One region of the Mesorhizobium sp. WSM4820 genome, then DNA from elsewhere that is predicted to be linked to it. Evidence: predicted binding sites of a transcription regulator. Region 1 holds the regulator's gene; each other region holds the start of a gene.
The links. The regulator LexA, encoded in region 1, represses DNA repair genes until DNA is damaged. The targets are predictions, from matches to a motif close to TGTTCNNNNTGTGTTCNG.

Region 1 (6,377 bases):
ACCCGGTAGTCGAAATCGTCTTTCTGCGCCTTGGTCGGCAGTTCGCCGTAGAGCAGGAGATAACAGACTTCGAGGAAGTCGCCGTGCTCGGCCAACTGGTCGATCGGATAACCGCGATGCAAAAGGATGCCGGCATCGCCATCGATGAAGGTGATTTCCGACTCGCAACTTGCTGTCGAGGTGAAGCCGGGATCGTAGGTGAAGGCCCCGGTGGTGCTGTAAAGCGCGCCGATATCGATGACGTCAGGTCCGACCGAGCCGCTTCGCACCTTGAGTTCGTGGGTTTTGCCGCCGAATTCAAGTTTCGCGGTCGACGCGTGGGTTTTGCCGCCAAATTCCATTTTTGTCGCAGCTTCGGACATTGCAAACTCCTTTTTGTTTTCTCATGTCGGCAAAGGCAAAATTTCTGCAACGCAACACGTCGAAAGTATCGGAGTTCGCGCGTTTGCGCCCGCAATTGGATTGCGTGCCAAATTGGGCCAAGACCTAATGTTGCACTGCGAAACCCACCTTTCAATGCCAATCTTCTTGGGCCAGTTTTGCTAATCGATTTGATCCGCGACGCGCGCCAGGCTTTCCTCGCGGCCAAGCACGGCAAGCACGTCGAACACGCCGGGCGAGGTGCTCTTGCCGGTGAGCGCCGCGCGCAGAGGTTGGGCCACAGCGCCAAGCTTATGGCCGCCGGCGAGCGCATATTGGCGGATCGCCGCTTCGGCCGCTGCGGCCGTCCAATCCCCTGAAATCGCCTTCAGCGCCGCATGGGCGCCCCGCAGGATCTCGCGCGCCTCACCGCCGAGCAGCGCCGCCGCCTTCTCGTCGATCGGCAGCGGCCGCTCGGCAAACAGGAAGGCGGCACCGTCAACCAGCTCGACCAGCGTCTTGGCGCGCTCCTTCAAGCCGGGCAGGGCGGCCAGCAACTGCGCCTTGCGTGTGTCGTCGAGGCGCGCTGCGATCGCCGGGCCGCCTTCGAGATAGGGCAAGGTGTTGATGAAGATATCGAGCAATTCGGCGTCGTTCATGCGCCGCATATGCACGCCGTTCAGCGCCTCGAGCTTGGCGAAGTCGAAGCGGGCGGCCCCCTTGTTGACATCGCCGATGTCGAACCACGCAATCATGTCGGCGATCGACATGACCTCGTCGTCGCCGTGGCTCCAGCCGAGCCGCGCCAGGTAGTTGAGCAGTGCCTCGGGCAGATAGCCCATGGCGCGATAGGCTTCGACGCCGAGGGCGCCGTGCCGCTTCGACAGCTTGGCGCCGTCGGCGCCATGGATCAGCGGGATATGCGCCATTGACGGCACCTCCCAGCCCAAGGCTCGATAGATCACCATCTGGCGGGCGGCATTGGTCAGATGGTCGTCGCCGCGGATGATGTGGGTGATGCCCATGTCGTGGTCGTCGACGACGACGGCATGCATATAGGTCGGGTTGCCGTCCGAGCGCAGGATGATGAAATCGTCGAGGTCCTTGTTGGGGAAGCGGACTTCGCCCTGCACGCGGTCATGCACCACCGTCTCGCCTTCGGCCGGCGCCTTGATGCGGATCGCGCCCCTGGCGCCAACCGGCGCCTCTGACGGGTCGCGGTCGCGCCAGCGGCCGTCATAGCGGGGAGGCAAGCCCTTGGCCCGCGCACTCTCGCGCATTGCCTCCAACTCAGCGGGCGCCGCATAGCAGTAATAGGCTTTGCCGAGGCGCACCAGCTCCTCGGCGACCGCGCGGTGGCGCGGCGCGCGCTCGAACTGCGATACCGGCTCGCCGTCCCAGGTGAGGCCGAGCCAGGAGAGCCCATCGAGGATGGCAGCGGTTGCCGCATCGGTCGAACGCTCGCGATCGGTGTCCTCGATGCGCAGCAGCATCCTGCCGCCGGTGTGTTTCGCATACAGCCAGTTGAACAGCGCCGTGCGCGCCCCGCCAATATGCAGGAATCCGGTGGGCGAAGGGGCAAAACGGGTGACGACCTTGTCGGACATGGAACTCTCGGGGCAAGCGCAGGAAACGGATGTGGCTGCGCGGACTTTCGCGCGTTGCGCGTTCATGTAGCATAGGAGGTCAAGGGCGCAAGGGGCGAACCCTATGGCTGGACCAGGCCGCGGCGTGGACGAGAGCGAGGGCGCGAACGCAAGCGTCAGCGAACGATCGCTGTTCGCCGACGTTCCTCACGCTGAGCCGCTACCCGTTTCGCTGCCTGCGTCGCCGCCGGGCATCCAGCCTCTTTCGCCGGATCGCTCGGCGCCGATACCGGCTCCAGCACCCGGCCCTGTCATTCGTTTTCGCCGACAGCTCAGCCATCTTTCACCATCCGGTGTCCGCAACAGCGTGGCCTCGGCAGCCGGCCTGGAACTCGACCGCGGCGTCGCCTTCCTGCTGGTGCCGGTTTTTCTGGCATGCGGGGTGATCGTCTATTTTTCGCTTGCCGTCGAACCGGACTTTGCCCAGCCCGTCGCCGTCGTGGTCCTCACGGCATTGTGTGCGGCCGTCACGCGCTCACGCCGCAAAACGCATCTGTGCTTCATGGCAGCGTTGCTGTGCGCGCTTGGTGTGCTCGCCGCCAAGGTTGAAACCTGGCGCGCCGGAACGAAGATGCTCGGTTCGGAAATCCAGACCCGGCTGACCGGCCGTGTGGTCAGGCTCGACCAGATGGCGAACGGCCGGATCAGGCTGACCATCGACGTGATGTCGACCGCCCGGCCGACACTGCGTTATGCACCCGAACGTGTCAGGGTGTCGGCACGCAAGATTCCCGCTGAGATGACCGCAGGCTCGGTGGCAACCGGCTATGTGAGGCTTCTGCCTCCAACTGGCCCGGTCAGACCGGACAGCTTTGACTTCTCCTTCGACAGCTATTTCGCCGGTATCGGTGCCAGTGGCTTTTTCCTCGGCAGTCCAAAGATCGTCGTCTCCGAAGATGCACCGTTATCCGCACGCCTTTCTTCGTCGATCGAGAAGGCGCGCGAAACCATCGCCGACCATATCAGGGACAGCATCGGTGGTGCCGAGGGGGAGATTGCCGCTGCGTTGATCGTCGGCGTGCGTGCCGGCATCCCCGAAGAGATAAACGAATCGATGCGGCGCACCGGCATCTACCACATCATCTCCATTTCCGGCCTGCACATGGCGCTTGTCGCCGGCACCGTCATGGGATTGCTGCGCGGCGCCTTTGCGCTGTTTCCCGACTTTTCGTCGCGCCGGCCGGTCAAGAAATATGCGGCTGCTGCCGCACTCGTCTCCATCGCTGCCTATCTGATCTTTTCCGGTATCGTGGTCGCGGCTGAACGCAGCTTCATCATGCTGGCGGTAATGCTTGTCGCCGTGCTGTTCGACCGGGCGGCACTCACCATGCGCAACCTGGCGATTTCGGCCATCGCCGTTATCGTCGTGTCGCCGCACGAGGTGGTCGGCGCAAGCTTCCAGATGTCGTTCGCCGCGACTGCGGCTCTCGTGGGCGCCTATGCCGGTTGGTCCGACTATCGTGCCGACAAGGCCAAGGCGCCGCGACAGCGACGGTCACCGGCCGCTTTCGTCACGCGCAAGGTCGTCGCCGGGGCAGGCACCATCGCAATGACCTCCATCATTGCCGGCAGCGCCACCGCGCTCTTCGCCATCTGGCACTTCCAGCGCGTCTCGCCGCTCAGCCTGTTCGCCAATCTGGCCGTCATGCCGATCGTCACGATCGTCATGTTCCTGGCCGTCCTCAGCGCCCTGTCAATGCCTTTCGGCCTCGACGGCCCCTTCCTCTACATGATGGGCAAGGGCCTGACGGCGATGATCGCAATTTCGGGATGGATCTCGGAGCGTTCGCCGATCGATGCAGTCGGACTGATTTCGTTGCAATCGGTTCTGCTGGTGACGGTCGCCCTGGTCATCGCCACGATGGCGACGACGTGGCTGCGGCTTGCCGCACTTCCCTTTGCGCTCGCCGGCCTGCTGACGATTTCCGAGACGCGCACCCCCGACGTGCTGATCTCGGAGGATGCGCACCTGGTGGCGCTGCCGATCGGCGGCGGCGAACTTGCCGTCAACCGGATGCGTTCGAACGAATTCACCACCGACAACTGGAAACATGCGCTGGTTTCAACAACGATCGTCGAGCCGGAGACATTCGAAAAAGGAGATGTGCAGTTCGACATCGCCGACCCGGCCGACCTGCCGCCGGGAGCGCCTTTCACCTGCACTGCCGGCCTGTGCTTGGCCCGGCATCCGTCCGGCGCGCTCATTGCGCTCGCCGACAACCGCAAAACCGCGCGGCCGGCCTGTGCCTTTGCGGATTTGATCGTCATCGACGACGCCACAGCCTATTACAAACCCTGCCGCACCCGCTGGTTCTCGTCGTCACCAAACGGCAGCTCGCTCGCATGGGCAGTGCCGCCGTCTTCTTCGATCCGCTATCGGCGACGACGCGCGCAGAAATCCGTTTTGCCGTCAGACAGCCATACAGGCCCTGGCATGAGCAGCGGCGATTTTCGCGCGAGGCGAGGGGCCTGCCGCCATACCGCAGGGCCGAGAAACCCCAGAAGCCTGCCCTTCAGTAACGCCGGATCAGTCCGACGAGCTTGCCCTGCACCTTGACCCGGTCCGGCCCGAAGATGCGCGTCTCGTAGGCCGGATTGGCGGCTTCCAGTGCGATCGAGGCACCTTTGCGGCGGAATCGTTTCAGCGTCGCTTCCTCCTCGTCGACCAGAGCGACAATGATCTCGCCAGGCTGCGCGGTGTCGGCGTTGCGGATGATGACCGTGTCGCCGTCGAAGATGCCGGCCTCGATCATCGAATCACCCTTGACCTCCAGCGCGTAGTGCGTGCCGCCGGTGATCATGTCCGGTGGCACCGAGATCGAATGCGTCTGGTGCTGGATGGCGTCGATCGGCACACCGGCAGCGATGCGGCCCATCACCGGTATGGAGACGGTGGCAACGACGTCGTCGTCATTGCCGGCGGCACGCATGCGCGAAGGTGCCGGCTTGATCTGCCGTCCGAGGCCGCCCTGTCCAAGCCCGCCCTGGCCAAGGCTGCCTTGAATGACGCTCGGCGAGAATTTGCGCGCCGCATTGAGGCCCGGCGCGATCGAATCGGGCAGCCGCAGCACCTCCAGCGCGCGGGCGCGGTTGGGCAGGCGGCGAATGAAACCGCGTTCCTCCAGCGCCGTGATCAGCCGGTGGATCCCCGATTTGGAGGCGAGGTCGAGCGCTTCCTTCATCTCGTCGAACGAGGGCGGAATGCCGCTTTCCTTCAGTCGTTCGTGAATGAACATCAGCAGTTCATGTTGTTTGCGTGTCAGCATCGCGACCCCCAACAGAATCAGAAAAACAAACCCAGAACAAACACTATCTGTTCCAGTTGTGTTCCGCAACCATTTAAAGTTTAATGAATGTGTTGACGTTTTGTTCAGCGTAGCATCAGCACGCTGCAGGCGGCGCCCGCTGCGGCTGCGGGAGCGAATGGCTCGCGCACGACCAGTCCGTTGGCGTCGGCCAGCATTCTGAGCATCGAGGAATCCTGGATACTGAACGGCGTTGCCTCAAGCGTGCCGGCTTCTTCCTTCACCACCGCGCGTACATAGTCCTGCCTGAGATCGTTGGCCGGCATGGCGGCGCCGAGCCGCGCCTGACGCATGTCCTGGCGGAAGGCGCGGCCGCCGAGCCGCGCCAGCAGCGGCTTCAGAAAGAGCTGCGTGCAGACCAGGCTGGCCACCGGATTGCCGGGCAGGCCGATGCAGCGGATGGCGCCCAGCCGCCCGAACATCAGTGGCTTGCCGGGCCGCATGGCGATTTTCCAGAAATCAAGCGCCATGCCTTCGCCGGTCAGCACGTCATGGACGAGGTCATGGTCCCCGACCGAGGCGCCGCCCAGCGTGACGATGACGTCCGCGCCTGCGTCGACGGCTTTTGTCACCAGCGCGGCGATCGCCTCCTTGCGGTCGGGGGCGATGCCGAGATCGAGTGCGCTGGCGCCGACCGAGCGGGCCGCGGCGGCGACGCCATACGCATTGGAGGAGATGATCTGGTCGGGGCCAAGGTCGCTGCCCGGCGGCAGCAATTCGTCGCCGGTGGCGATGATGGCGACCAGCGGCCGTTTCACCACGCGGACCTGCTGGTGGTTGGCCGACGCCGCCAGCGACAATGCCGCCGGATCAAGCAGGCGGCCTTTCTCCAGCAGCGCGTCGCCCTTCGAGAAATCGAGCCCGAGGCGGCGGATGTTGCGGCCTTCAACCGTGGGCGCGGTCACTTCGACCATGCCGCCGCCGAGGTCGCGGACATTCTCCTGGATGACGATGGTGTCGGCGCCTGCAGGAAGCGGCGCGCCGGTGAAGATGCGCACGGCCTGCGCCGGGCCGACTGTTCCGGCAAAGCCTCGTCCGGCCGGCGCCATGCCGATCACCGAAAGTC
Region 2 (6,377 bases), 210 kb from region 1:
TCGGCGCCGACGTCTGCCACATGAACCTGCACAAGACGTTCTGCATCCCGCATGGCGGCGGCGGTCCCGGCGTCGGCCCGATCGGCGTCAAGGCGCATCTGCAACCCTATCTGCCCGGCCACGTCGTCGAAGGCTCGGGCCATGCCGTGTCGGCTGCACCGTTCGGCAGCGCTTCGATCCTGCCGATCACCTGGATGTATATCCGGATGATGGGCGCTTCGGGCCTGAAGCAGGCGACCGAGACGGCGATCATTTCCGCCAATTATGTGGCGACGCGGCTCGGAGCGCATTTCCCGGTGCTCTACAAGGGCAGGCACGAGCGCGTCGCGCATGAATGCATCCTCGATACCCGCGTGCTCAAGGACAGTGCCGGTATCAGCGTCGACGACGTCGCCAAGCGGCTGATCGACTATGGTTTCCATGCGCCGACCATGTCGTTTCCGGTCGCCGGCACGCTGATGGTCGAGCCGACCGAGTCCGAGCCCAAGCGCGAGCTCGATCGCTTCTGCGAGGCGATGATCGCGATATCAGGCGAGGCAGCCAAGGTGGCGAAAGGCGAATGGCCCCTAGCCGACAATCCGCTGGTCAATGCGCCGCATACCGCCGCCGAGGCGCTGGCCGGCCAGTGGACCCATCCCTATTCGCGCCTGGAGGCGGCCTACCCCGCCGGCGATGCCGACACGTCAGCCAAATACTGGCCGCCGGTGTCGCGCATCGACAATGTCGCCGGCGACCGCAACCTCGTCTGCTCCTGCCCGCCGCTGTCGGAATATCTGGGGGCGGCGGAGTAGACCATGATCCCGAAAAGTGGAATCCGGTTTTCGGACAAGATCATGGTCTAACAAGAAGATAGAAGCCTCAATCAGGCAGAACGCAAGGCCGGCGCGTCGGCCTTGCTCGCCTTGTTCTGGGCGACGACGCGATTTCGCCCGGCGCGCTTTGCCGCATAGAGTGCGGCGTCGGCTTCGGCCAGCACATTGTCGAGACTGGTGCCATCCGTCCCGCCAAAGCCGATGCCGCCACTGACTGTGCTGCGCAACGGACCAAGCTGGGTGGCGACGACTTCCGTGCCGAAGGCGACGCTGATCTTGCTCGCAATGTCGTAAGCTTTCTCTTCAGTCATCCGCGACATGACGAGGACGAATTCCTCGCCGCCCAGCCGGAAGGCGTCGACGCCGGTCCTGGAGTATTTTCTGACGACAGCGGCGAAGCGGCGCAGAACCTGATCGCCGACCGGATGACCGAATACATCGTTCGTCTTCTTGAAATGGTCGAGGTCGAACATGGCGACGGACATGAACGGGCCGAAAATCCGCTCGCCGTAGAATGCCGTCAACGCCCGCCGGTTCATCAGCCCGGTCAATGGGTCGGTCATGGTCTCGGCCTTCAGTTCAATCTGCGCCTGCAAATGGTGCAGGGAGAGCGTCAATGCGCCGAGCCCCGTCATGCAGGCGACCGCCACGGCGGAATTCAACCGTTCGGCCCAGTTGTCGGGCGCAACGCCGAGCACCCATTGGCCCTTGACCAGCAGGACCGCGCCGCAAAGTCCGAAGGACAGCGCACAGACGCCGCTCAGGAACGAAACGACCAGCAATATCCGGCGATCATGACCACCTTTGATCCAGAACATCACCCCGATAAGCGAGAGCAGCGCCGTTACCGTCGCGTAGGTGACGATGAAGCCGACGCCGTCAAAGCCCAGCGACGTCGCGCCTGCGCAAACCACCATCGCAGCCAGGGTCGGCAAGATGGCGCGCCTGTAGTCGTGGACGCCGAGATACTGCATGGCCGACAGGCAGAGGGTCAGAAGGCCCAGGCTGAGAAGCGCAAGCACGATCTGGCAAAGCCAAGGGCTGGGATGCTTGGCATAGTGCCAGAACAAGACCACATGTGCGACGAGCACGAGAATGCCGCACGCCACCGTCAGCACAAAGCGTGCCTGTGGCGCGGTGCACCAGATCGCAAACAGGGTGATGCTGAGGCACGTGCCCGACAACGCTGCCGCAAGCAGGAGCGAACTGTAATCCAACATGCGTAAGCGACAGCCTCTTCTCGGGTTCTGCCGCATTCTAGGTCAGCAGCAATCCGCGAATACCCTTTTTCGGCCAACCTTCCGGCGTAACCTCCGGACAAGGTTTACAAAGCGTCGATGCCCTCGGCCCATTTCCGCCGCTTGGTTGTCGAATGGTTTTGCAGTAAGAGGCTCTATCCTCGAACGTAACGGGAACCTCCGTCGCCTGCCCGCAAAAAGCGTGGCAGTATCGGGTGGTGATTCGCAGCATCGCAATCCAGGACCAGCATGAACGACAGCAACGATCTTTTCGGCAATTTGGACAAGCAGCCGCAACCGGTTCGCGCCACCGCGCGCCCGGCCGACCCGCTGGTGCAGGCGGCGAAGCGCCCGGCATCCCGCGACGGCAGCGAGAGCTACAGTGCCGCCGACATCGAGGTTCTGGAAGGGCTGGAGCCGGTGCGGCGGCGGCCCGGCATGTATATCGGCGGCACCGACGACAAGGCGATGCACCATTTGTTCGCCGAGGTCATCGACAATTCGATGGACGAGGCGGTCGCCGGCCACGCGACTTTCATCGACGTCGAGCTTTCGGCCGACGGATATCTGGCGGTGACCGACAATGGCCGCGGCATTCCGGTCGATCCGCATCCGAAATTCAAGAAGCCTGCGCTCGAAGTCATCATGACGACGCTGCATTCCGGCGGCAAGTTCGACAGCAAGGTCTACGAGACCTCGGGCGGCCTGCACGGCGTCGGCGTCTCCGTCGTCAACGCGCTGTCGGACCATCTCGAGGTCGAGGTCGCGCGCGGCCGCCAGCTCTATCGCCAGCGCTTTTCGCGGGGCGTTCCGGTGACCGGCCTGGAACAGCTCGGCGAGGTGCATAACCGCCGCGGCACCAGGATACGCTTCCATCCCGACGAGCAGATCTTCGGCAAGGGTGCTGCTTTCGAGCCGGCGCGGCTCTATCGGATGACGCGCTCGAAGGCCTATCTGTTCGGCGGCGTCGAGATCCGCTGGACCTGCGACCCCTCGCTGATCAAGGAGAAGGACACGACGCCCGCCAAGGCCGAGTTCCATTTTCCCGGCGGCCTCAAGGACTATCTGAAAGCCTCGCTCGGCGACGAATTCCAGGTCACCCGCGAAATCTTTGCCGGCAAAAGCGACAGGCAAGGCGGCCACGGCTCGCTCGAATGGGCGGTGACCTGGTTCGGCGGCGACGGGTTCCTCAACTCCTACTGCAACACCATCCCGACCGGCGAAGGCGGCACCCATGAGGCTGGCTTCCGCAACGTCTTGACGCGCGGCCTGCGCGCCTATGCCGAGCTGGTCGGCAACAAGCGCGCTTCGATCGTCACCTCGGAAGACGTCATGATCTCGGCGGCGGGCATGCTGTCAGTGTTCATCCGCGAGCCGGAATTCGTCGGCCAGACCAAGGACCGGCTGGCGACGATCGAGGCGATCAGGATCGTCGAGGCCGCGATCCGCGACCCCTTCGACCACTGGCTGGCCGACAACCCGCAGGAAGCTTCGAAGCTGCTCGAATGGGTGATCGCGCGTGCTGACGAGCGGGTGCGCCGCCGCCAGGAAAAGGAAGTCTCGCGCAAGAGCGCGGTGCGCAAGCTGCGCCTGCCCGGCAAGCTCGCCGACTGCACGCAGAATGCCGCGGCCGGCGCCGAACTCTTCATCGTCGAGGGCGATTCGGCCGGCGGCTCGGCGAAACAGGCGCGCGACCGCGCCAGCCAGGCAGTGCTGCCGCTACGCGGCAAGATTCTCAACGTCGCCAGCGCCGGCAACGACAAGCTGGCTGGCAACCAGCAGATTTCCGACCTGATCCAGGCGCTTGGCTGTGGCACGCGGTCAAAATACCGCGATCAGGATCTGCGCTACGACCGGGTCATCATCATGACCGACGCCGACGTCGACGGCGCCCACATCGCTTCGCTGCTGATCACCTTCTTCTATCAGGAGATGCCGAGCCTGGTCCGCGACGGCCATCTCTACCTGGCGGTGCCGCCGCTCTACTCGATCCGCCAAGGCGGCAAGGTCGCCTATGCCCGCGACGATGCGCACAAGGACGAACTGCTGCGCACCGAGTTCACCGGGCGCGGCAAGGTCGAAATCGGCCGCTTCAAGGGGTTGGGCGAAATGATGGCCGCCCAGCTCAAGGAAACCACCATGGACCCGAGAAAGCGCACGCTGCTCAGGGTCGATGTGATCGACGCCGAGGCGGCGACCAAGGATGCGGTCGACGCGCTGATGGGTACCAAGCCGGAAGCCCGCTTCCGCTTCATCCAGGAACGCGCGGAATTCGCCGAGACGGAAGTGCTGGATATCTGAATTTCTTCGGCTCGGCGAACCGCAACGGCAGGTAGTGTCTCAGTTTGAAATTTCAAAGGCGATAGTCGAACTCCCAGCGCCCTAGTCTGGTGAGTTGCGCGCCGATGGCCTGCCAAGTTTCCCCCTCGGTCGCAGCACAACGATCCCTGAGAAACTTTTCGAGCTCGACGTGGTCGAAACGCGGCATGAAAATCACACTTTCCGCCGCAAATACCTTGCTGCCCTGAGATCGAAGGAACCAATTGGGAGAGCAGACAGTCGCTGTAAATGCGTCGGCGCTGTTATCTCCTTCTGGACCGGCATAGAAATCAATAGTGACGGAGAAGTCAGTGGGATCGCGCGGGTTCCACGTATCGAGGGCAAAAGCTCCGGCATCGGTATCTAGAATTCGGTGGCCCTTGTACTGTGCTCTCATGGCAGCAATTTTTCTTGCTTCTTGTACGGGCCGCGCTTGCCGGGCTTCGGTGCAACAGCGTCCATCTTCTCGCAAAGGTCATCCATTGACCAGAGAGTTTGCGACACGCCAGCGGCCATTGCCGGGGTCATTTTCAGCGCCCTATGCACTTTGGTCTTGGTCGCGCCAGTGCAAACGGCGGGGCTGTAGCGGCGCTCTGGCGAGGTCCTCTTGCCTTCTGTGGAGCGCATCGAAGAACCCTCGCAAAGCACGGTGAGGATTTGGACACGGGTTTCAGGGGCAGCTTGTGCCAAGCATGAAAGTTCATCACACCTTCCGTAGACCTACCCGGCCGGTTGGCTTGGGCGGCGTCGGATCGCCCGTCAACCCAAACACTAGGTTTTCAAGCTCCTCGGGAGGCAAATGAAGGTCTGCCGCGATGCGATTTTTTGGGACCTTCTCGCTCCATAGCGTCGTGAAGACAGCCTTCCACACGACCGATTCTTCACGAGGCACGCTATTCGGCTCATTGTGTCGATAGCCGCGCTCATTCATCTGAATGCAGAACGTGCGATACTGCCAATCGCTAAGTATCCCAAGCTTGTGCAACCGGTAAGCTAGCGCCGCTGTAGAGACTCCCCAACGCTTCTTTGCGATAACGAGATCGTCCAGTCGAGCGACCGAAGGAACCCGAGATTTGATGTCGGCTGCCGGCATCAAAAACGAGGAGGCGAAGCTGTTGGCCTCGATTTCGGCTTCCCGCCCTTGCTGAGGCCCGCCATGCCGATGCAGTACCAAATGTGCCAGCTCATGAGCAGCATCTAGCCGACTGCGGTCCGCCGACTTGAAGGTGTTCAGGAAGATGTAGGGAACATCGTTCCGCCAGCACGAAAAAGCATCCACGTTCTTGGTGTTCTCAGCCAGAGAGAACACGCGCACGCCTTTCGACTCCAACAACTTGATCATGTTGCTGAGAGGTTGTTCGCCCAATCCCCAAACTTCACGAAGCGTTCGTGCCGCCGCCGCTGGGTCGCGCTCGTGCGCCAAGTCTATCAAGACTGGTTCGGGTAGGTTGAATCTCTCTGAGATGTAGTCCGAAAGGAGATACGCGAACGACCCCGATGCAAGCGCTGCGTCGCGCTCGCGGGCTGTCATAGTCGTCAGGCTGCGAAAGCTGGCCGCGTCCTTGGTGACTTCGTCAACGTCGTCGCCGAAAAAGAACTCGCGCGGAAACCGCAACACCGCCGCGATGGCATCGACCGTCTCGGAAGACGGTTCATTCTTCTCTCCCTCAAGGCGCGTAATGGTAACTGGCGACATGCCAAGCAGTTGAGCGAATCCTCTGCTGGTGAGCCTCCGCCGTTTCCGAGCGAGGCTCATTCTCTGACCACTGAACATGGCTGCTACTTCTTGCGTGTGACGTTGATTTCGAAATCCTGGGCAGGGGTTTCGTCGTCATCCTTCTTGGGCATGATGCTAGCCCACTCGCCTGGCTTGATGATGTAAATTCGTTCGTTGAACTCTTTGAACTGCTTTTCCTCGATGCTCTTGGGGAACGAAAGTTCCGCCCGAACATCATCGCCGTTGATATAGACGCAGAAATACCAGAGCGAGGCGTTCTCGCGCGACTTG
Region 3 (6,377 bases), on a different contig from region 1:
TTGCGGCTTCAGCTGCAGGCAGACCCTCTACCGTGACCTCAGGCGGAGTTTGCAGCTGAGCTTCTGCGACAGGTTCCGCTTCGGTAGCGGGTTCCGCGAGAGCCTCCGCCGTGGCTTCTGCCACTGCATCCGGCTCAGAACTGTCGGCCGGCGTCTCGACGGCTGCGTCGGCAATCGCGGCTTCCGCTGCCTTGGCCTGCTCGGCTTGTGCCTCCGCCGCCTGCTTGGCCGCGGCGGCTTCACGCGCGACATTGTCCTGTGCCTCGAGCCGTGCCTTCACCTCGACAGCCGGCTTCGGCTCGGCCCGGTAGCCGAGGCCTTTCAAGATCTCTTCCATATCGTCGGCCGTGGCGCCGAGGATCGACATCATCGGCGGCGTTACCATGAAGGACTGACCGTCATAGGCGCCGTCGGGGCGCTGGCCGAGGCCCGGCTTCCAGTTGGTTGCGGGCCGGATCAGGTCGGCCAGCCGTTCGAGGATGTCGACGCGCACCGCACGACGGCCGAGATTGCGGTAGCCGGCCAGCTTGTAGAAGGTCTTGTCGAAGGTGGGATCGATGACCACCGAGGTGCGGCCGGAGGCCAGCGCGTGAACCACGTCGCCAAAGCCAGGCTTGTCCTTGCCGTCGTTCTGCAGCGCCCACAACAGCGTCACCAGTCCGGCCGGGGCCGGCTTGATCAGCGCCGGCACGAAGACGTGGTAGGCGCCGAAGCGCACGCCGAGCCGGCGCAGGGCGGCGCGGCCCTCCTGGTCGAGCGACTTCATCTCCTCGGCGATGTCGCGGCGGTTGATGAGGCCGAAATTCTCGACGAGCTGGAAGGCGACGCCGCGGCCGATGCCGGTGATCTGCTCGGCGTTCTTGAGGTCGACCAGCGGCTTCAGCAGCGACTCGATCTGGAAATTGACGAAGCGCTCGGCGCGCGCCGCGACCTTGTCGCGGGCGGGACCGGTGAGCTGCTCGTCGGCCAACAGCACCAGGCGCGGCTTCAACGGCTCGTCGCCTGCGACCAGCGTGCCGATCGGCGCGCCGATCCAGCGCAGCGTGCCATCGGAGCCGAGCGCGATGTCGCCATTGGCCGAGGCGCCGAAGCGTTCGGCCCGCGCCTCGAATTCGGCTGCAAGCGCCTTCTGGGCTGCTGTGCGCACCGCCTTGGCGTCCTCGCCGCCGGCGCTTTGGTCCGCGGTGAAGCGGAACCCCTGCAACTCGCCGACATGATGGCCTTCGACGAGGACGGTTCCGGTTGGACTGATTTCGGCTTCAGGCATGGTATTTTCTCTAAGGCGCCGCATGAGGACGGAAGTCCTGCGGTCTACGAAGCGTTTCGTCAACCGCTCATGCAGCGCATCCGACAATCTGTCTTCGATTTCGCGCGTCTTTTCCTGCCAGTGTGCCTGATCGGCCAGCCAGCCGGGCCGGTTGGAAACGAAAGTCCAGGTGCGGATCTGGGCGATCCGGTGCGACAGCGTGTCGATGTCGCCCTCGGTGGTGTCGGCGCGGCGTACCTGCTCGGCCATGTAATTCTCATCGACATGGCCATGCCTGGCAAGGTCCATGTAGATCGAGGCGATCAGGTCGGCATGCTGAGCCGGGGCGATCTTCCTGTAATCGGGAAGGGCGCAGGCCTCCCACAACAGCGCCACGCGCCTGGCGTCGGTGGCAAGCGCCCGGATGTCCTCGTCGCGGGACAGATGTTCGAGCGCCTGCGCATCGACCGCCGGCAGCGCGCGCGTCAGGCCTTCAACCGGCGCGTTGGTCTCGATTGAGCGCTTCAGCGCGTCGAGGTTGGCGAAATCGAAACGCGCGGTGCGCCATTGCAGCACCTTCACCGGGTCGAAATCATGCGCTTCGATCTTCTTGACCAGTTCCTCGTCCAGTGGATCGACCTGGCCGGTGACGCCAAAAGTTCCGTCGCGCAAGTGCCGGCCGGCGCGGCCGGCGATCTGGCCGAGCTCGGCCGCTGTCAGGTTGCGATACTGGTAGCCGTCGAACTTGCGGTTCTGGGCGAAGGCGACATGATCGAGATCGAGGTTGAGGCCCATGCCGATCGCATCGGTGGCAATCAGATAATCGACATCACCCGACTGGAACAGCTCCACCTGCGCGTTGCGGGTGCGCGGCGATAGCGCGCCGAGCACGACTGCCGCACCGCCCTGCTGGCGGCGGATCAGTTCGGCGATGGCATAGACCTCGTCGGCGGAGAAGGCGACGATCGCCGTACGTCGCGGCAGGCGGGTCAGCTTCTTCGAGCCGGCATAGGCGAGATGCGACAGCCGTGGCCGCGTCACCACCGACACCCCCTTCAGCAGACGCTGGAGGATTCCGTGCATGGTCGCTGCGCCGAGCAGCAGCGTCTCCTGGCGGCCGCGCAGATGCAGGATGCGGTCGGTGAAGATGTGGCCGCGCTCGAGGTCGCCGGCCAGTTGGACCTCGTCGACGGCAACGAAGGCGGCGTCGGTCTCGCGCGGCATGGCTTCCACGGTGCAGACCGAATATCTGGCGCCGTCGGGCTGGATCTTCTCCTCACCGGTGATGAGGGCCACCTTGTGAGCGCCGACTTTTTCGCAGACGCGCGAGTAGACCTCGCGGGCGAGCAGCCTGAGCGGCAGGCCGATAATGCCGCTTTCATGCGCCACCATGCGCTCGATGGCGAGATGGGTCTTGCCGGTGTTGGTTGGCCCGAGCACAGCGGTCACGTCGCGGCCTGACAGGATCAGTGGCTCAGTGTGTTTCGGCTGGATGTTCATTGACCTGGAAATTAAGGCTCTCTGCCTCGCGTTGTCGGGAGCGCGCCCCGTGGTGGCGCGGGTGACTGCCGACACATAGGGATTTTGGGCGTGAAGCGAAAGCAGAATATTCCGATGGCAGCTCGAAGCCTTCCGTCGGCATCGATAATCCGTTTCGCCGTTTCGATTTAACAGATGGAACGAGTCTGGAACGAATCGGCTACGAATCGCTGACTCGCGCAGATTCAGGTTTTGTTCACGGCTACATCTGGATTTTTCGCCGGCGAGTCTCACCACATGCTGAATCGCCGAACTGGCCCGTTTCATGCTGGGCTGACGTCGCCGTTAACCTTTGCCGCTGAACGATCGATGCAGGTCGGCCGGCGTCATCCAACACTCTGAAATAATTAAACTTTCCTAACGCGCCTTAACCATTTGGGGATGTTTTTCAGCCTTTGTCGTTTAACACTGCGCTCAAAGCCGGAACGAAACGGCGACGAATCGGCGCCGAAGCATGTTTCCCGGTTTGTTCACCCCCATATGTAGTATCGTGAACAGGTTTTCCACCTGTTATCCACCGGCGGGGAACAGGGTTTTGCACAGGCCGCACGCCCGCCGTTAACCTTTGCGCGCCGCTTTGGCACAATCGGCGTCACGACCATCGTTCGACGCAGTCGCTGCACCAGGATGCCAGCAATGCAAAACGGCCTGGTTCAAGCCTCTCCCATGGCATAGCGCTGCCGCAGCGGGCTGCAACAGTCACCGGCAACAGGCCGACGCCTCAGGTGATATATTGGCCGCCATTGGCTGATATGGTCGAGCCGGTGATGAAACCGGCATCGTCGGAAGCGAGGAAGACGACGCAGCGTGCGATCTCTTCCGGCTCGCCGAGGCGGCCGACCGGGATCTGCGGGATGACGCGCTCATTGAGCACCTTCTCGTCCATCGCCCTGACCATCTCGGTGGCGATGTAGCCGGGGCAGATGACATTGACGGTGATACCGACCCGCGCCCCTTCCTGGGCGAGCGCCTTGGTGAAGCCGATATCGCCGGCCTTCGACGCCGAATAATTGACCTGGCCGGTCTGGCCTTTCTGGCCATTGATCGAGGAGATGGTGATGACGCGGCCGAACTTGCGGTCGCGCATGCCGACCCACAGTGGGTGCGTCATGTTGAAGACGCCGGAAAGATTGGTGTCGACGACCTCTTTCCACTGCTCGCGCGTCATCTTGTGGAACATGGCGTCGCGGGTGATGCCGGCATTGTTGACCAGAACGGAAACCGGGCCGAGATCGGCCTCGATCTGCTTGATGCCGGCGGCGCAGGCATCGTAGTCGGCGACCGACCATTTGTAGACGGGGATGCCGGTCTCTGCCTTGAATTTCTGCGCCGCTTCGTCATTGCCGGCGTAGTTCGCGGCGACCTGATAGCCGGCGGTTTTCAGGCCGATCGAGATCGCGGCGCCAATGCCGCGCGACCCACCGGTGACGAGTGCTACCTTTGTCATAATATCCTCCCTTTTTCTCGATCGGCGGGCGGCGAACGGAAACGCTCTAACGGCGGAGCCTGTTCGCCACCGACTGTTTCACGGCTTGCTCGCTCCGTCCTCACGGCGCTTTGCAGATGACTTCACAGCGCTTCCACGCACATGGCGACCCCCATGCCGCCGCCGATGCACAGCGTGGCAAGGCCTTTCCTGGCGCTTCTGCGGCGCATCTCGTAAACCAGCGTGTTGAAGATGCGGGCCCCGGAGGCGCCGATCGGATGGCCGATGGCGATGGCACCGCCATTGACATTGACGATCGACGGATCCCAGCCCATGTCCTTGTTGACGGCGCAGGCCTGGGCGGCGAAGGCTTCGTTGGCCTCGATCAGGTCGAGATCGCCGACCGACCAGCCGGCCTTGGCCAGCGCCTTGCGCGAGGCGGGAATAGGCCCGGTGCCCATAATCTGCGGATCGACACCCGCGGTCGCCCAGGACACGATGCGCGCCAGCGGCGTGATGCCACGCTTTGCGGCTTCCGCTTCGGTCATCAGCAGCACCGCGGCGGCGCCATCATTGATGCCGGAGGCATTGGCGGCGGTCACCGTGCCGTCCTTGTCGAAGGCCGGTCTCAGCTTGGTCATGGCCTCGATCGTGGCGCCGTGGCGGATATATTCGTCCTGGTCGACAATGGTGTCGCCCTTCTTGCCCTTGACGGTGAAGGCCACGATCTCGTCCTTGAATTTGCCGGCTTTCTGCGCGGCCTCTGCCTTGTTCTGGGAGGCCAATGCGAGCTGGTCCTGGTCCTCGCGGGTAATCTGGAACTGGCGAGCGACGTTTTCGGCCGTGTTGCCCATGTGGTAGCCATTGAAGGCATCCCACAGCCCATCCTTGATCATGATGTCGATCATCTTGTAGTCGCCCATCTTGACGCCGGCACGCAGGTGTTGAGCGTGCGGGGCCAGCGACATCGATTCCTGCCCGCCGGCGACGATCACCTTGGCATCGCCTGTCGCGATCTGCTGCATACCGAGAGCAACAGCGCGCAGACCTGAGCCGCAAACCTGGTTGAGGCCCCAGGCGGTGGTTTCCTTCGGCAGGCCGGCTTCGATAGATGCCTGGCGGGCGGGGTTCTGGCCCTGAGCCGCGGTCAGCACCTGGCCGAGGATGACCTCGTCGACTTCCGCCGGCTCGACACCGGCACGAGACAGCAACTCCTTGATGACGACGGCACCAAGCTCATGCGCCGGCGTGGCGGCGAAGGCGCCGTTGAAGGAACCGACGGGCGTGCGCGCCGCACTGGCGACAACGATGGCAGCGGACATGTTCTTCTCCACACTTCGAGGTATCGAGGTTTTGGTATCGCAGTTTGTATCGTCAGGGCTTTTCTTGCCCTTTCAATGATCCAAGTCAAACCGGAAATGGGCATACCGGCCATGCGCCGCAAGCAGGTTGCGCATCCGTGGTGGATACAGCCGGCCCATTGCTGCGCAGCATTTTTAGTCCGCCGTGCAGCATTAATTGATGCCGCACTGCACAAACCGCTTGGAATTGTAACGCTTTTGCGCATATCCTTGAAAAGGCGCAATCGTTACCGGCAGCTTACCTCAAGTGCGCCGGTGTCCTGGGAGGATGCTGATGGCCGCGAAAGACGAACCGATTATCATCAAGAAATATGCCAATCGCCGCCTCTACAACACCGGCACCAGCACCTATGTGACGCTCGAGGACCTTGCCGAAATGGTCAAGAAGGGCGTGGAGTTCACCGTCCAGGACGCCAAGACCGGCGACGACATCACCCATCCGGTGCTGACCCAGATCATCTTCGAACTGGAGAACAAGGAAGGGCAGAACATGCTGCCGATTCCGTTCCTGCGCCAGTTGATCGCTTTTTACGGCGACCAGATGCAGATGATCGTGCCGAGCTTCCTCGAACAGTCGATGATCGCCTTCTCGAAGGAACAGGAACGCTTCCGCGAGCAGATGAAGGGTGCGTTGGGCAAGTCGCCGCTGGACATGATGAAGATCGCCACGCCGATCAAGGCGCTGGAAGAGCAGACGCGCCGCAACATGGAGATGTTCCAGAACGCCATGCGCCTGTTCACGCCCTTCCCACCGGCAGGCTCGAATGGCACTTCCGCAGCGCCGGCGGAGCCGGCCAGGAAAGAG

Region 2: parE (DNA topoisomerase IV subunit B) is a predicted target of LexA. The motif match lies at 2,212-2,229, and genes of this name have one in related genera.
Region 3: AC0L2R_RS25705 (helicase-related protein) is a predicted target of LexA. The motif match lies at 2,922-2,939, and genes of this name have one in related genera.

What each region holds. Positions count from the first base shown of each region.
Region 1 is NZ_JBVVQN010000004.1:108,943-115,319, reverse strand. Features, by position in the region: gene gltA (citrate synthase) at 1-362, opposite strand, end outside; gene gltX (glutamate--tRNA ligase) at 543-1,967, opposite strand; partial or broken gene AC0L2R_RS08580 (ComEC/Rec2 family competence protein) at 2,071-4,526, shown strand; gene lexA (transcriptional repressor LexA) at 4,520-5,272, opposite strand; gene AC0L2R_RS08570 (molybdopterin molybdotransferase MoeA) at 5,377-6,377, opposite strand, start outside.
Region 2 is NZ_JBVVQN010000004.1:315,182-321,558, forward strand. Features, by position in the region: gene gcvP (aminomethyl-transferring glycine dehydrogenase) at 1-791, shown strand, start outside; gene AC0L2R_RS09505 (GGDEF domain-containing protein) at 863-2,032, opposite strand; gene parE (DNA topoisomerase IV subunit B) at 2,300-4,351, shown strand; gene AC0L2R_RS09515 (Imm8 family immunity protein) at 4,404-4,766, opposite strand; partial or broken gene AC0L2R_RS09520 (hypothetical protein) at 4,763-4,984, opposite strand; gene AC0L2R_RS09525 (helix-turn-helix domain-containing protein) at 5,073-6,143, opposite strand; gene AC0L2R_RS09530 (hypothetical protein) at 6,149-6,377, opposite strand, start outside.
Region 3 is NZ_JBVVQN010000018.1:84,482-90,858, reverse strand. Features, by position in the region: gene AC0L2R_RS25705 (helicase-related protein) at 1-2,746, opposite strand, end outside; gene phbB (acetoacetyl-CoA reductase) at 3,507-4,232, opposite strand; gene AC0L2R_RS25695 (acetyl-CoA C-acetyltransferase) at 4,355-5,533, opposite strand; gene phaR (polyhydroxyalkanoate synthesis repressor PhaR) at 5,847-6,377, shown strand, end outside.